2 regions of the Paenibacillus sp. FSL K6-1230 genome follow, and region 1 is predicted to be linked to the other one. Evidence: riboswitches for the same ligand, from Rfam matches in the RefSeq annotation. Region 1 holds a riboswitch; the other holds the start of a gene.

Region 1 (8,190 bases):
AGACTAAGATCGAACTTGATCCAGTTGAAGCTCTGGAAGAATCTCAACTCACTAGAAAAAATTCATATAACAACGATTTAATTACGTTTTCTAATACGAGCAGATTAAAGGATCAAATCCCCCCTGATATGCCTAATATCAGTGTGAATTACGTGAATTGGGAAAGTGATGACATCCGTGTCATGATCCAGCATGGCTACGACACAGGTGGCAGTGGTGTTGAGAGGAGTCAATATCGTGTGGATGAGCGGGAGTGGCAGGATTATTCTGGTCCATTCACTCTAAAGGCTCAGGATCGAGCTCAGGTTCTAACGGCTCGGACCATTGACCGAGCCGGGCATATCAGTCAAATTACTCATGCGAGCCTGCAGATTGAGCGTACTCGTCCTGCGGCACCTAAGATCACGCTTAATTCAACGGATTATACGAAGGAGGCTGTGGGGATTCAGTTAACGGGTCCCAAGGCAGGAGAAGAGAAGGTACAGTATCGTATTGGAGAAATGGGGGTGTGGACGGACTACACCAGGCCATTTCAGTTGGAAGCCTCAGGACGCACGACCGTGTATGCACGAGCGCTTAGTATCCAGGCAATACCGAGTGATGTAGTATCAGCGGATGTTAAGATTGAGCCTGCATCGGCCAACGTCACGGGAGCCGTGGACATGCTTACTGTTGAACAATGGGAGCGGAAGGGAGAGGTAGAAGCCAAACGGACATTCTCCTTTGTGAAGGAATTTATCCAACAGTTCCAGCATTGGGCCATAGATATACAGAAACGGTTCGACAGTCGAATGAAAGTGAAGCTTCAGCAGCCGACAATTATTCTTTCCACGAAGGGATATTGGAGATTAAAGAGGGAAGCTATTAAAGTTTCTGAAAGAAGGCGGAATAAGTACAAAAATAATCATTTTTTAGCATCTCGTCTTCAACGAATTAGTGTTTTTCTGGCAGCAGTTGTCTTGCTACAAAGCTTTGGTATAGTCATCGCACCTCTCAAAACCTATGCGGCAGCGCATATGTATAACTTTAATCGATATGAAGCTGTGGCTACTCCATATGGGCCTTGGACAAATCATTTTGGTGGGGATCCCAAAGCTGATGGGGGTACAGAAGGAGCTCTTATTGATTGGCACATTAAAGCGGTAATGTATCAGAATGCTAGATTTGATAGCACTAGTGGGGAATATGTACTATACGGTAACAAGACAACGATGGAAATTCGAACGGCGAATACTAGCACAAATGATTACGATATTAGGGATTATCCCTATGTCGCCTCTATTAGTAGTGAAAATCGGCAAAATCCTGGATACGAGGCCAGAGAAATGCCTCAAAAAACACTGAGAGTTGCGCGGTACTCCTCTTACGATCAGAGTGAGAGGGAGGCTCGATTTACCTTTAATGATTATACAGCAATACCAAGTGGGTATAATTACAGTCCTGGCAACTTTGTAACAACAGTGCAAGCTGCAGATGGCGCTTATCCAGACCATGGAAGGGCAGCGGATGGCTACTTTTACGTTAAGGGTAGTGTAGTCAATGCTGTCCCTTCCATAGCAATTACTAGTGCTGGTACACACTATATCTCTGTAACCAATGGATATAATACGATTACCATTTCGGGAACAGCCAACGACACGGATGGTGATAGGTTGACCATTATGGGGAATCTAGGCGGTGTGACAAAATCCATCACAATCTATCCGGGGGTGTGGTCCTTAACGTGGTCTGGTTCGGAGTTGGCAGAAGGAATAACTTCCATGAATGTCAACGTGAGTGATGGATATGGAGGGACAGCTTCCGCTTGGTATTCTGGAAGCTTTATCGTCGATAAGACCGCACCAACAGCACCAACAATCACGATGGATCGTAGTGGCTGGTACAACGGAAATAAGATGATAACAATCACGCATGGTTCTGAGAGTCAAAGTGGCGTTCAAAAGTCGCAGTTACAAATCGGTACTGGCGGATGGACAGACTATACAGCCCCATTCACTGTGAATGAGCGGATAACGGTGAATGCTCGAACCATCGACAAAGCCGGGAATATAAGTACTATTTCTAGTCTGGATACACAAATTGATAAAACAACCCCGTCAGCACCAACGGTTACATCAGATCATGGTGGCTGGTATAACGGAAGCAAGATGGTTACAATTACCAACGGTCAGGTGGGCCCGAGTGGGATACAGAAATCGCAAGTACAGATCAATAATGGGGATTGGACAGATTATACAACTCCTTTAACGGTCAGTGAACGTGTTATCGTGAATGCACGCACTTTCGATCAGGCGGGAAATATCAGTACTGTGGCTAGTCTGGATACCCAGATCGATAAGATTCCACCGCAGAAGCCAACTCTTGTGCACGGAGGCGGATCCGATTGGCAGAGTAGGGACACCACTATCAACATTACACATGGCATAGATTCAGGTGGTAGTGAAATTAAAGAGACGCAATATCGGATTAATACGGGTAACTGGGAAACCTACACCACTCCGATCCTCCTTAGTGAGGAGGGTCAAACGGTATATGCCCGGACGTGGGATCATGCAGGTAATGTAAGTAGCGAAGCTTCATCGGAAGCGAAAATCGATATAACACCTCCAACTTCGCCAATCATTGAAAAAAATACGACTGGTGATACAACGGGAAATGTTGAATTTTCAATCTTACCTGGAACAGACACGGTGAGTGGTGTGAAGATGACAGAGTATAAAGTGGGGGCCACTTCTGTTTGGCAGACCTATTCAGGACCGATTACCGTTACTGAAGAAGGCGAGCATCAGATATTTGCGCGTAGTACTGATTTTGCAGGTAATCATAGCAGCATTACAAATGGTACGATAGTCATTGATAGAACAGCACCAACCGTTCCAAGTATCAGCTTGTCCACGAACAACCACACAAGAGAAAGCGTTCAGTTTAAGATCTCAGGTTCTGTGGACACAAGAGGCCTCCGGTACGAGTATAAGCTTGGTAATGGGATTTATGTGTCTGGAGAGCAAGGGGAAGTTACTGAGGACGGAATAACGGTTATTACTGCACGTGCAGTAGATGAGGCTGGCAACATCAGTGCGGAGACGACTACGACGGTACGCATCGATAAAACCGATCCAGTCATTCATATTAGCCCATCACAGCGTGGATGGTCACAAGAGATGATTAAAGCTACCATTCAATATCAAGATCATGGCTCAGGCATCAACCCAGATCGGCGCTATTATCAAGTTACTTCTTCTCCACAAGAACCTGATAGCTGGGAGCTAGCAAGCAGTAACAGCTTCCAGGTGAATGTTACGCAAGAAGGTATTTGGTACATCCATGCCAAAGTAGAGGATAACGTAGGGAACAGTACGGTAGCTAGTTCTTCAGCGTTGCATTTGCAGCAACCACCTATAGCACCAGAGCTTTCCGTGCAATCTATCGGCCTCAATCAAGCTGCCCTTCAATGGACTCTTCCTAGCGGGAAGAGCTTTACAGGCGGGTATGAGTACACATTGCGTAATCTTTCCAATGGACAAGGCGTGAATCTCACTTATCCTGGGGATTGGGCAGTAGATCATTCGTTATCCTCGGGTACGAGCTATGAGTATGAGGTAACGGTTCGAAATCACGTGGGTGAAGCAGTAAGCCATCCAGTGCGTCTACTTACTTTACCAGCAGCTCCAAGGAATCTGTCTTTATATCCAGTAGAACGAGAGGCTGGACATATCACAGTCAGCTTTGATGCAGTAAAGTCAGCTGATAGTTATAGAATTGTAGCCTTTAACATGGATTCTCAGCAAGAAGTATATAATCAAACGGTAACCACTAGCGTATATCAACCGATCGTGAACTTACAGCCGGACACAGTCTACAATGTTACGGTGTCGGCAATCAATGCTACTGGAGAGGGCCCCACCACAAGTCAATCGATTTTATCGCTCCCAGACGCTCCTGATGGGTTCAAATCGGTTTCGATTGGCGAAAATTCCGTGGACCTAACTTGGCATAGTGTGACAACGGCAACTTACTATGCACTGGATCGCAATAATGCACCTGTCACAGAATCTGTATATGAAGCATTTTCAGATATAGGCTTGTCCTCTGGAACGGCGTACAACTATCGTCTCTCAGCCATTAATACTACGGGTTCAGGTGCGTACAGTCACATGAATGTGCTCACCTTGCCGGGGATGGTAGATAACTTAACTGTAGTCGAAGCTCGGCGTAATGAGCTGTTGATTGCCTGGAATCAGGTTCGAGGAGCATCTGGCTACCGAATGGTGGTCAATGGCGGGCAAGAATACGTATTTGGGGCACATGAGCTTCAAGCAACGATTCCGAACCTACCCGCTGGTACACCAGCGAACATAAGTATCCGGTCACTAAATAGTAGCGGACTAAGTGTAACAAGCTCGACTTATGGCCTTACACTGCCAGATCAGGTTGGAGGGCTAAACGTAAGCGATATTAAGGAGAACTCAGCTGTGATTAGTTGGGCACCCGTTCATGGAGCTACAACATATAAGATCAGTGTGAATGATCGTAAATATACGGTTTCGGGCACCCATTTTGTTGTTCGAGGATTAACCGGAGGAACTACGTATCATTTTCAAATTACTGCTGGGAATACGTCTGGATTCGGAGAGAGTTTAAAGGGACGTTTTATTACACAACCAACACAGGTCGTGGGTTTTACCGCAGAAAATCCAGAAGACCGATCGTTCACATTGACATGGGAGCCTGTTAAAGGTGCAACAAAGTACATCGTTTACCAAGGGAAAGAGGAGCTTGGCGTTGTGAGCGAGGCACGCATGTCAGTCTTGAAACTTGAACCTGGAATTAACTATACGTATAAGGTCATTGCTATAAATGAGTCAGGTAACGGGTTACCAGGGGAATTCTACTGGAGGACATATCCGAGCCCTGTAAAGCAGAACGATGTATGGATGAAGGACATTACAACGTCAAGGGCTACCGCAGAATGGAATCAGATATCCGGAGCGGATTATTACCAAGTTTACTTAGATGGAAAGCTGTTAGGCGACACGATGGACTTGACATACTCTTTTGAAGGCTTTGACAGTTCAGAGCGTCATGTCGTCAGCGTTGAGCCTGTGAATAGCAGTGGCACTAGCGAGCCTTATGAGGTTAGCTTTGAAACCTTGCCTGATAGTGGATTTTCAGTTGAGGTGGAATCCAAGCACACTTCTATTACGATAACAGTCGGAAATACCCAACCTAACGATACGATTGTCATTATGAATAAAGGGATGGTCATTTACAAAGGCAGAGATCCTGTGTTTGTATGGGAGCCGCTGAAGAGTGGAACAAGTTACGAACTGGACATCTGGACGGAGAACGGCCAAGGGGCTAGGAGCTCAACGAAGAATATTAAGGAACGTACCAAGTCCAGTGCTAAGACATTTACTCCTATGACAGCTACCACTGAGATGATTAAGGAAGACAATGTTATAAATGCTGGATCACAAATTAAAGATTCACTAGTTACCATACCAGCCCCAAAGGGAGATTTAGGGGATGAGAGTAGCAATTTTTCTGGTGCAGGATTTAAAGACATCGAGCGTACTTTCAATCGTGCCAAAATACAAGAACTAGCTGACCGAGGTATTGTAAAAGGAACTTCTGACAGGACGTATGAGCCGGAACGGGAGGTCACCCGAGCAGAATTTACAGCTATGATAGTTCGTGCCCTACAGTTGCCTGAAGAGGATACGATATTAACGTTTAAAGATATTCAGCCTACTGAGTGGTATATTCCAGAGTTGAAATCGGCAATTAAGCATGTGGTAGCACGGGGGTTTTCGGATGATGTATTTGCTCCTGATCAATTGATTTCAAGGGAACAGGCCTCTAAAATGCTTGGGAATGTCACTGAGCAAGACGGAACGGCAGGGGGAGAAGAGCGATATAATGATGAGCTTCTAATAGCAGGGTGGGCCCGAGAAGAAGTACTGGGACTCACACAGCTCTCCTTGCTTCAGGGATATCCAGACGGAACTTTTCGTCCGAAGCATTACGTGACTCGTGCAGAGGCAGCCGAGATGATCTATAATTTGCTGCATTATTTGAACTGAGACGTAGAGGCTACCCGCACAGCACTTTACAATTTTCAATGTGTTATGATACGATTACATCATCTTCCAATTCGGATCAAGATTTGAACTTAACTAGCTCTACAATAAAATGTGAAGCAGTATATAGTCATTCTTGACTAGTTATAAGAGTTTGATCATTTAGTTAATAAGCGTTGTTAAAAGAGAATATCATGTATTCTCCTAACTACCCGTTATTGATCTGCAGCTAAAATGAATAATTAAAAAGACAACACTAGGGGAGCCGAGCAACTGGCTGAGATGGAACAATTGTGTTCCGGACCCTTTGCACCTGATCTGGATTATGCCAGCGTAGGGAAGTGGTGATAATTGGATGCATTTAGACAGCTTGACTTGAGCTTACTTTGTATAAGCTACGGTTTTGTGCGTATTGGCTTTGGGTCTTACGGGTATACGCATTGGCCTGTCTATTGTATATCCTTGAGCTTATTTCACCACTTTCCTTCTGGAAAGTGGTTTTTTGTTTTCCCTTTACTTTCATATTTGTTTACTGCTCGGGACTAGTACTTTGTAATGTGAAAGGGGCAATTATTGATAGAAGTATATGTCATTACAGAGGGAAAAGGGGGCATAAAGCTACTAGGGTAAGTTTTGGCTTGCTAATATTTTGAATAGGAGGAGATAAAAACATGAGGCTAAAGATTAATGGGCAAGACATGACGTTCGGAGCACATATTAATCGGGTTGATCAGCTGCTGAGCGAGCTCGATTTACAGGTGAAGACTGTTGTAGTAGAGCTCAATCGGAGAATTTTGGTGCGGGATATGCATCATCAAGCAGTATTGTGTGACGGAGATCGAATAGAGATTGTCCATTTTGTAGGCGGTGGTTAAACATGTTGCACATAATATTCAAACAGAGTAGCTCCTGATTACTGCTGGATACAGGTATTTGTATATCTGGATATACACAAACACGTGTTTGAAGCATCTAAAGGTGAAAGTGTTGCATTAATTGTACGATGATTGAAACTGAAGCAGAGGGGATTTATCAAGACATACTGACCTGTTAGTGTTATGGGCTGTCACGAAATATTTCAGGTGTTCCATATGAGAAGGATGCAACAATTGCACAGCTCCCCCGGTTCCCGAATTGTATGATATGATTAAGTGTAGAAGTGATCAGTCATTCCTTTGCATTAACCTTATCTTGCATACCGTCATCTGTTCCTCTCCGCTGTAGCATAGGGACAAAAGTACGGACAAAAATAAGGACAAAATGGGGCCAGTTATCGCGCTCCACTTTCCGCTCCTTACTGTTATCAAGAGTTCGCTGGTTCCTTAACAATAGCAAAGTCAACGAGTAGACTTGTGAGAGTAGAACCAGTGAGTAGAACCAGTGAGTAGAACTAGGGAGTAGAACTAGGGAGTAGAACTAGGGAACAGATCCAATTAAGCTCCGTTGTTCTTAGGGGTAGATACGGATCTAAGCTAGCAATGATTATGATCAAGCCACAAGCTGTGGCAAGCAGCCCATCGGAAGGAATGGTATGTACGTGAGTGAATCAGCAGAACCAAGTGAAATTCAAGATTACCAAGACCACCAAGACCACCAAGACCACCAAGACCACCAAGACTACCAAGACCACCAAGACCACCAAGACTACCAAGACCACAAGCAGGCTGACAGCGCTTATGATATGGAACGGTACTCAAGACAAATCCGTTTTGCTCCGTTCGGGAGTGAGGGCCAGCGGCGTCTATCAACCTCGCATGCACTCATCATTGGTGCGGGTGCCCTGGGTACAGGGATAGCGGAAACCCTTGTCCGCTCAGGCATTGGTACCTTAACGATTGCAGATCGTGATTATGTCGAATGGAGTAATTTACAGCGTCAGCAGCTGTACGATGAGAATGATGCGATCTCACGAACGCCAAAGGCGATTGCTGCTCTTAATAGACTTTCTGCCATCAATTCCTCGGTGAAGATCCATGCGCACGTGCTGGATGTAAATGTGGAGGAACTGGAAGAGCTCATTGCTGGCGCAGACATCATCATGGATGCGACCGATAATTTTGATACAAGATTACTGATAAACGATATTGCCTGTAAGTATGGCATCCCTTGG
Region 2 (8,190 bases), 660 kb from region 1:
CTCGGATACAGTTACCAGCCGATAGCCCTGTCTCAGAAGCTCTGGCAAAATTTCCTTCAGGGCCGTCGTTGTCTGTGAGCCTCCACTGACATAGTCATGGAACAGCACAATATCGCCGTTATGGGCGTTCCTCAGCACCTTGTTAACAATTTTACGAACTCCAGGTCTACTCCAGTCGTGTGTATCCTGATGCCAGGACCACATGATTGGGGTTAGGCCCATTTCCTTCGACACATTGACAATCGTCTCATCATAAATACCGCCTGGTGGACGGAATAGCGAAGAGTGGCTGCCAGTTGCCCGTACAATCTCCTGCTCGGTCTGGTCCATCTCAGCTCTCACTGCCTCTGCATTCGCTGGAAGCCGGAACATCCTATGGTGGTATGTATGATTGCCAAGCTCGTGCCCCTCTGTAACAATTCTTTTTGCAATCTCCGGATATTTGGCTATTTTCTCTCCCACCGCGAAAAAAGTTGCCTTTGCATCATATTGCTTCAGGATCTCGAGAATTTCAACGGTTTGCTGCGGGTCAGGCCCGTCATCGAATGTTAGTGCAATCATCTTTTGATCTGTCCGTACCTCCCAATAGACCTCGCCTTTATTTTCATAATAGAAGCGGTCCTTCTTGACGGGAGCTGTCGCCGCGCTATTCGGTACAGCAATTAACGATAAGCATAGCATGGAGCAAATGATGGACATCCATCGGAACAATACAACCACTCCCCTTGAATTATTGGTATTCTGCACTACAACGTTATATAGAATCCCTGAAATGGAAACCACGTATACATCCATCAATTAGCAGCTCCAAGCCTTGTGAAAGTGCGAAGGCTAGCGATGACAAAAAAGTGTTATACAGTGATAAATAATGATCATTGACACGAGCATGGGCGTGAGTAGAATAGGTGGGAGAAGTCGAATTATTATGCCTAAGGGAATGCATAGTAGGCCAAAGGAGAGTATGGTTATTCAACATCTGTTGACACAGCACAGACCGTCCCAGCGTCCGAAGCCGCGCAGAAAGCTGTCCGAGCAGCGACGTCATCTTCGTATTGCTACATGGGAGGGTGTTCCCTCGACGATTTTTCAGACGTTGCTTGGCGGGCCGTTCCTGACAGGGTATTTGCTTTATCTGGGGGCGACGTCTAGTCAAATCGGTTTCGTACTGGCCATCACGACACTTGTGAACATCGGCCAGCTCTATATTGCATATGCCATTCAGCGCATTCGTAGCCGAAAATGGACGCTGATCAGCTTCATCATCGTTCATCGCCTCCTTTGGGCAAGCACGGGCTTGATTCCATTTATTTTCCCCAAGCCTTTATGGGTAGGGGTCTACATAACGGTCTATGCGATAGCTTTCTCGGCCAGTGCCGTATCAGGTATGCTCTGGACATCTATGATTAGCGATATTGTTCCCGCCAAAGTAAGAGGAAGACATTTTGGTATCCGTAATACGATCCTGAATGCGCTTGGCAGTGTGTGTCTATTCTCAGGTGGCATACTGCTGGATCATTACCCTGGTGAGACGGGGTTCTTGCTGTTATTTATCCCTATCTGGATTTGTGCAGTGGCCAATATTGTGGCGTTTTTCTTTTATCCGGATTTGCCATTTGAACGCTCTAAGGAAACCGCTTACTTACCTATGCTGCGCAAGCCACTGCAGGATTCAGGCTTCATGCGGGCTTCTGCTTTTCTGGCAAGCTGGCTGCTGCTGCAGACATTGGTTGTGCCGTTATATTCTTACGCCATGCTGGAACTGCTACAAATTAGCTATAGTCAGGTATCCATTATCACGGTTGTGCAAACGGTTGCAATGATGATTAGCTTCTACTTTTGGGGGAACCTGAATGCGCGATACAGCAATAAGCGTCTTCTCTTCTGGACATTGCCGTTGATCGCCGCTTCCTGCCTGTCATGGCTGTTACTCCCGCTTGCACCGGCGCTTGTTGTGCTGCTCATCTCGCATATTTTTCTCGGCATCGGAGTGGGTGGGTTCAACCAGCTTGCCTTTAACTTTACCATTGGGGATACGCCCAAGAGTGAACGGCCAATGTTCATTGCGATGTATTCCAGTATGACGGGGCTTGCCTCCTTCGGGGGACCGCTTATTGGCGGGCTGCTGTATGACCGCATGAAAGACCTTCCCGAGCATCTGGGCTGGATTGAGCTATATGGTTTTCCTACAGGGATTGGAATTCTCTTGCTGCTGCTTGCCATGACGGTAGGCAGACGTGTCTTGCTGGCGAAATCTTGAAATGTTCGATATGATAGAATGCGAGGTTTGCCTTGAATTCTATGTTAATGAATCGGAGATGAATGCTGTAATGGAAAATTTTGAACAGCTACTGGCACAATACGCCGAGCTTGTCGTCAAGGTCGGCGTTAATATTCAGCCTGGGCAGGCATTGCGTGTAACTGCACCTGTGGAGACACTGGAACTGACAAGACTCATTGTCAAGGAAGCCTACAAGGCTGGCGCTAAGCATGTGCACGTAGACCTGGAGGATGATGAGCTGGCCAAGGCCAAATTCGAACACGGCGCTGATGAGGTCTTTGACTTCTATCCGCAGTGGGAAGCCGACATGTTGGAGCGGTTCGCCGAGGAAGGTGGTGCGACGCTGTTCATTAAGGTGCCTAATCCTGACCTGTTCGAAGGGATTGATTCGTCGAAGGTATCCAGAGCGAACAAGGCGGCAGCCAAGGCACGCCGCAAATATAGCGAATATACCCGTAATTCCAAGATTAGCTGGTGTCTGATCAAGGCGCCAACGAAGGCTTGGGCGGACAAGGTATTTGCCGATGTTCCTGAAGCGGACCGTATTCGGGTCATGTGGGATACGATCTTCCGCATGAACCGGGTAGGCGAGGGAAATGCCATTGAGAACTGGCAGCAGCATTTGGCTAATCTGAGAGACATGCAGATCAAGCTAATCGATAAAAACTACAAGAAGCTTCACTTCCGCGCACCAGGAACGGACCTGCAGGTCGAGCTGGCTGAAGGGCATCTGTGGGGGGCCTGCGGTGGTCCCAACGCACGTGGGGATATCTTTGTGCCGAATATGCCGACCGAAGAGGTCTTCACGATGCCGAAGCGTGATGGAGTCAACGGAGTCGTGACAAGTACCATGCCGCTCAATTTGAATGGTCAATTGGTGGAGCAATTGAAGCTGACGTTCAAGGATGGTAAGGTTGTTGAATACTCCGCTGCGTCTGGTGAGGAGCATCTGAAGAATCTACTAGCGACGGACGAGGGTGCGCAGTACCTTGGAGAGGTAGCGCTTGTTCCTCACGATTCGCCCATCTCGAATCTGAACCGTATCTTTTACAATACAGGTGTGGATGAGAATGCATCCTGCCATCTGGCCTTGGGAAGCGCCTACCCGGGAACGATGAAGGGTGGAACGGAGCTATCGGAGGAGGAGCTGCTGCGTCGTGGCTGCAATGTCAGCTTGACACATGTGGACTTTATGATTGGCTCAGCTGAGATGGATATTGACGGAGAATTACAGGATGGTACGGTGGAAGCGGTATTCCGTAAAGGGAACTGGGCGTACTAATTGCTAATTTCTCCTTTACAACAAGGGGAAACCCTGTATAATGAGTACCGATTGGAATACAATTGAATGAGACATGCACTAGGGGTGCCTTTATTGGCTGAGAGACCTGTCCGGTGGACGTGGTTAACCCTTCTTACCCGATCTAGATCATACTAGCGTGGGGAAGTGCAGTGACTGACAGAATTATTAGGCTAATGCTATTACTAGTGTTAGATTACCTATAGGTCATTGTACAGCCGCACGCATACAGCGTGCGGTTTTTTCGTGCGGGTAGCTGTCACAGAAGCATTCCAACGAATCTTCTATGGGAAAGAGGCTGAGCAAAATGAACGAAGGAAGCACCATGAGCAGCAAGGCTGAAGGAAGCACGCAGCAACAAAGTGTACAGGGACAAGCATGTGGGACAAGTCGAATTGTAGGCTGTCGCTTCTCCCTGTATCCCATGAGCAATCATTTCGTGGACATTATCATGGATGCTCTGAGCAAGGTAGACACTTCCAAAGTATGGAGCAAGACGGATGATGTCAGTACCTGTATACGTGGACGAATGGAGCATGTATTCGATGTCACGAAGGCGATCTTCCTGCAGGCGGCGAATAGCGGAGAGCATGTCGTCTTGAATGGTACGTTCTCCATCGGTTGCCCAGGGGATACGGAGGGGGATGTATTCATGTCCGAGAATGATCAGCGAATGAATGAGATGAACAGTGCAGCAATTCCTATTCAGACAGCCGCTCAGTTCGCGCTATATCCGATGGGAACTACCGATTACATGAAAAAAATATACGGAGCTGTAGAGATCGCTCAAGAGCATGGAACCTTCGGTGGAGGTGTGCATTATGCGAGCAGGCTGGATGGTGATGCTAACTGGGTGTTCGCTACCCTGGAGCAGTCATTCACTCATACACAAGAGAGTGTATCTCATGTGGTCATGACCGTGAATCTCTCCTGCAACAGTCCTTCTTCTCGCGCAAGAAAGGAGGAAGCCTAAGATGTCCTCTTGGAAGCTTCGGGATATTATTGTGCTCAGCTCGCTATCTGTCGTGTTCGCGGTCGTATACTTGCTGTTTTTGCAGGTAGGGAATGTTCTGACGGGATTCATGGGACCGATGGGGTATGAGGTCATCTTCGGCATCTGGTTCATCGTGTCCATCATTACTGCTTATATCATTCGTAGGCCAGGGGTAGCCCTGTTGTCTGAGACGATTGCCGGAATAGTAGAGGTGCTAATCGGGAATACCGTAGGACCGATTCTGATTGTGTCAGCAATTATTCAGGGACTTGGCGCTGAGGTGGTATTCGCAGCCTTCCGCTACCGTCGATATAATCTGGCTGTACTTATGCTGGCTGGTATGGGGGCAGCTGTATTCAGCTTCATTTGGGGCTACTTCCGTTCAGGCTTTGCAGCTCTGTCTATGGATCTGGTGCTTGCTATGCTGATTGTACGAATCATTAGTGGGGCATTGCTTGCTGGCTTATTGGGTAAATGGATCGCGGATGCTCTGGCTTCAACAGGAGTGTTACGCAGCTTTCCGATTGCCAAGACTCGTTCGCAGAGCGCATACAAGGCATGACACAGGATAAGAGGAGAACTGGAACGGAGAAGAGAGTGAGTTGCACCCCAAGCTATGCCCTAGAGACTAGAGCGCTGTCTATGTGCTTCGAGGAAGGCAGCTCTGAAATCATCAATGAGGTATCTCTGAACCTGGTACAGGGAGAATTGCTATTGCTTCTTGGTCCCAGTGGTGGTGGGAAAAGCTCACTGGCGCTCTGTTTGAATGGAATTTATCCGCATGCGGTTGACAGCCTTGTATGTGGGGAAGTGTGGCTCTACAACGAGCTGCTACTAGAGGCCAATCCTGCTCAGATCGCTCAGCGGGTGGGGATTGTCTTTCAGGATGTGGATAGTCAATTCTGTATGCTGCGAGTGGAAGAGGAGCTGGCGTTCTGTCTGGAGAACATCGGCTGTCCGAGAAATGAGATGGAAGCTCGTATCGTATCGGCACTGGGGCTGGCTGGGTTAAGCGATTACAGACAAGCTTACATTCACAGTCTGTCTGGAGGAATGAAGCAGCAGCTAGCGATTGCCTGTGCCTTGGTGCTGCGGCCTTCAATTCTGATTCTGGATGAGCCAACCTCGAATCTGGACCCCATTGCTGCTACCGCACTGGCGGCTCGCATTCGTGAGATCCAGCAGGCCGAAGAGCTGACAGTACTGCTTATCGAGCACCAACTGGATGAATGGATGTATGCCGTAGATCGCATTGCCGCGCTTGATCAACGGGGGAGTCTGTTCTATCAAGGATCGCCTCACGAGTACTTTAGAAGGTACTCATCGAAGGCTCAAGAGCTTGGTATTTGGCAGCCCAGAGCTGTTACTTTGCATCGTCAGCTTATTAAAGAGCTTGCTGGGCGGGTCAGCACAGATAGTGATGCCGAGAGTACCAAGCAGCAGGTTATGAACGTACCCATGAGCAAGGAAAGTAGTTCCAAGCTATTGGTTACTGAAGTAGGGTATACCCAAACGCCGACTCTTGAAAGGAGTGCTGAATACGAGCAATTGCTGTTAAGCCAGCATGAAATTGGGGATTGGCAGGCAGTGGAGGGCGCGCTTCCTTTGACCCTCAATGAGCTATGGCAATTATGGAGTATCCAGCCCCAACAGGTCCGTAAGGCAGCTCTGAAGGCTGTATCTTCAATCAGGGAACATATGATATCCGCTCAGCAGAAATCCCGAGCAGGCGAGTTGGCAGCAGCCAATACATCGACAACAGGCGTATTCGACTCATCTGGAAAGCCACCGAAGCTGTTGCTTGCAGCACATGAGCTGGTGTATTCCCATGGAAGAAGCCCTAAGCGTCGTTATAGCTTCTTAAAGAAACGAAAGTCAGCACATGTTGAGATATCAGCAAAACCTGCGCAAGCAACGCAAGCAACACAAGCAACACATCAAATACACCATGTGTCGCTACATGTTCATGAAGGTGAATTTGTGGCGTTGGCAGGTCCGAACGGTGCTGGGAAGTCTACGCTTGCTAGTCTCCTAACAGGCCTGCTTGCTCCGGCGTCAGGGCATGTATACGTTAATGGCAGGAGCATGGATGATTGGCGCGAGGAGGAACTGCGACGCCAGATTGGCTTGGTATTCCAGCATCCAGAGCATCAATTTGTGACGGATTCCGTCTATGACGAGTTAGCTTATACACTTAGACTGCGACAGGAGTGGTCAGAAGGGCAGATCGAGAAGCGGGTGGAGGCTGTACTGAAGCAATATCGACTTGAGGAGCAACGTGATATGAGTCCATTTTCCCTTAGTCAAGGGCAGAAGCGCAGGCTGAGCGTCGCAGCTATGCTCATGGATGACCAGCGTATTCTAATCTGTGATGAGCCTACCTATGGGCAGGACGCATATGCATCGTTGGAGCTGATGCAAGCACTACGTAGCCGGGCTGAGCAGGGAAAGGCGGTGCTTATGATCACACATGATATGGAATGGGTACGCCAATTTGCTACAAGAGTGATTGTGCTACAAGCAGGCCACATTGTCTTCGATGACACGCCTGCCGCATTGTGGAAGCTGACCAAGCAGGAATTGGACATGATGCATCTGAAACTACCACTTGTTGAACGGTTCAGTCAGCTGTTATCAGATTCCTTAAGTAACTCATTAGATGAGTCACCTAAGGAATCACTGAATGCATCATGGTCAGGGTCACTTGCGGGCGCCGTGAACGCATCAACGATTGGAAGCAGTGAGCCTTCTGTAAGACAAGGAGGGCTCCGATGACTGTCCCAAGGTCCATGAACCGTGCTGGATCGTTCAATTCAGGCAACACGGTAGCGCCCAAGAGAGCTCTGATCCGGCTTGAGATGCTCAATCCTAGTATGAAGGCATTGACGGTGACATTATGTGTGCTCTTTTTGTCCTTTGCCTTCGATCCTGTGACTCCATTTGTAGCATTGGTCTTCACGGTGGCTGTAACTTGGCTCGCCGGGGACATATCCTGGCGGAGATGGCTGTTGCTGTTCACTCCATTTGTCATCATGGCCCTCGGATATATATGGACTGCTGCACTATTTCCGCGGGAGGACACCGTGTTGCTGTCACCAGTATTGCTCAGCATTGGACCATTGGAGATCACTGAAGCTGTCTGGCATACAGCTCTATCACTTGGCTTAAGGACGTTGATCTTCTCGGCCTTGTCCCTGCTCTTCATCCTTACTACAGACCCGGTTCACTTCATATTAAGTCTGATGCAGCAATGCAAGCTGCCTCCGAAGCTCGCTTACGGGATATTGGCAGGCTTCCGCTTCCTTCCACTATTTCGGGAAGAACTGCGAATCATGCAGCAGGCACATCGCATGCGTGGTGTAGGCAAAGAGCGGGGTTGGGGCAAGCTGCTACGTGCTGTGAAGCGATATTCTATACCGCTGTTGGCGAGTGCGATTCGCAAATCCGAGCGTGTAGCCGTCGCCATGATTTCCAGAGGATTTACAGGGGAAGCGCATCGCGAGTTCTATGTCCAATGGAGAATAACCAAGGCCGATTGGTGCTTCCTTCTGCTGATGCTTGGCGGTGTAGCGGTTAGCTATGCGCTTGCAGCGCTCTTCGGTACATTAGAGTGGTATC

What was found. A riboswitch is a leader RNA that binds a small molecule or an ion and turns the genes downstream of it on or off. The one in region 1 is predicted to bind thiamine pyrophosphate.
Region 2: it holds a riboswitch for thiamine pyrophosphate, as region 1 does, so the genes downstream of both, MKX74_RS11825 (YkoF family thiamine/hydroxymethylpyrimidine-binding protein) here and thiS (sulfur carrier protein ThiS) in region 1, are expected to answer to the same signal.

The regions. Positions count from the first base shown of each region.
Region 1 is NZ_JBBOCK010000001.1:3,319,715-3,327,904, reverse strand. It holds gene MKX74_RS14420 (OmpL47-type beta-barrel domain-containing protein) at 1-6,083, shown strand, start outside; TPP riboswitch at 6,329-6,437, shown strand; gene thiS (sulfur carrier protein ThiS) at 6,752-6,955, shown strand; gene MKX74_RS14410 (hypothetical protein) at 7,553-7,777, opposite strand; gene MKX74_RS14405 (thiazole biosynthesis adenylyltransferase ThiF) at 7,762-8,190, shown strand, end outside.
Region 2 is NZ_JBBOCK010000001.1:2,657,899-2,666,088, forward strand. It holds gene MKX74_RS11810 (polysaccharide deacetylase family protein) at 1-795, opposite strand, end outside; gene MKX74_RS11815 (MFS transporter) at 962-2,257, shown strand; gene MKX74_RS11820 (aminopeptidase) at 2,328-3,560, shown strand; TPP riboswitch at 3,631-3,741, shown strand; gene MKX74_RS11825 (YkoF family thiamine/hydroxymethylpyrimidine-binding protein) at 3,904-4,551, shown strand; gene MKX74_RS11830 (ECF transporter S component) at 4,553-5,134, shown strand; gene MKX74_RS11835 (ABC transporter ATP-binding protein) at 5,131-7,347, shown strand; gene MKX74_RS11840 (energy-coupling factor transporter transmembrane component T family protein) at 7,344-8,190, shown strand, end outside.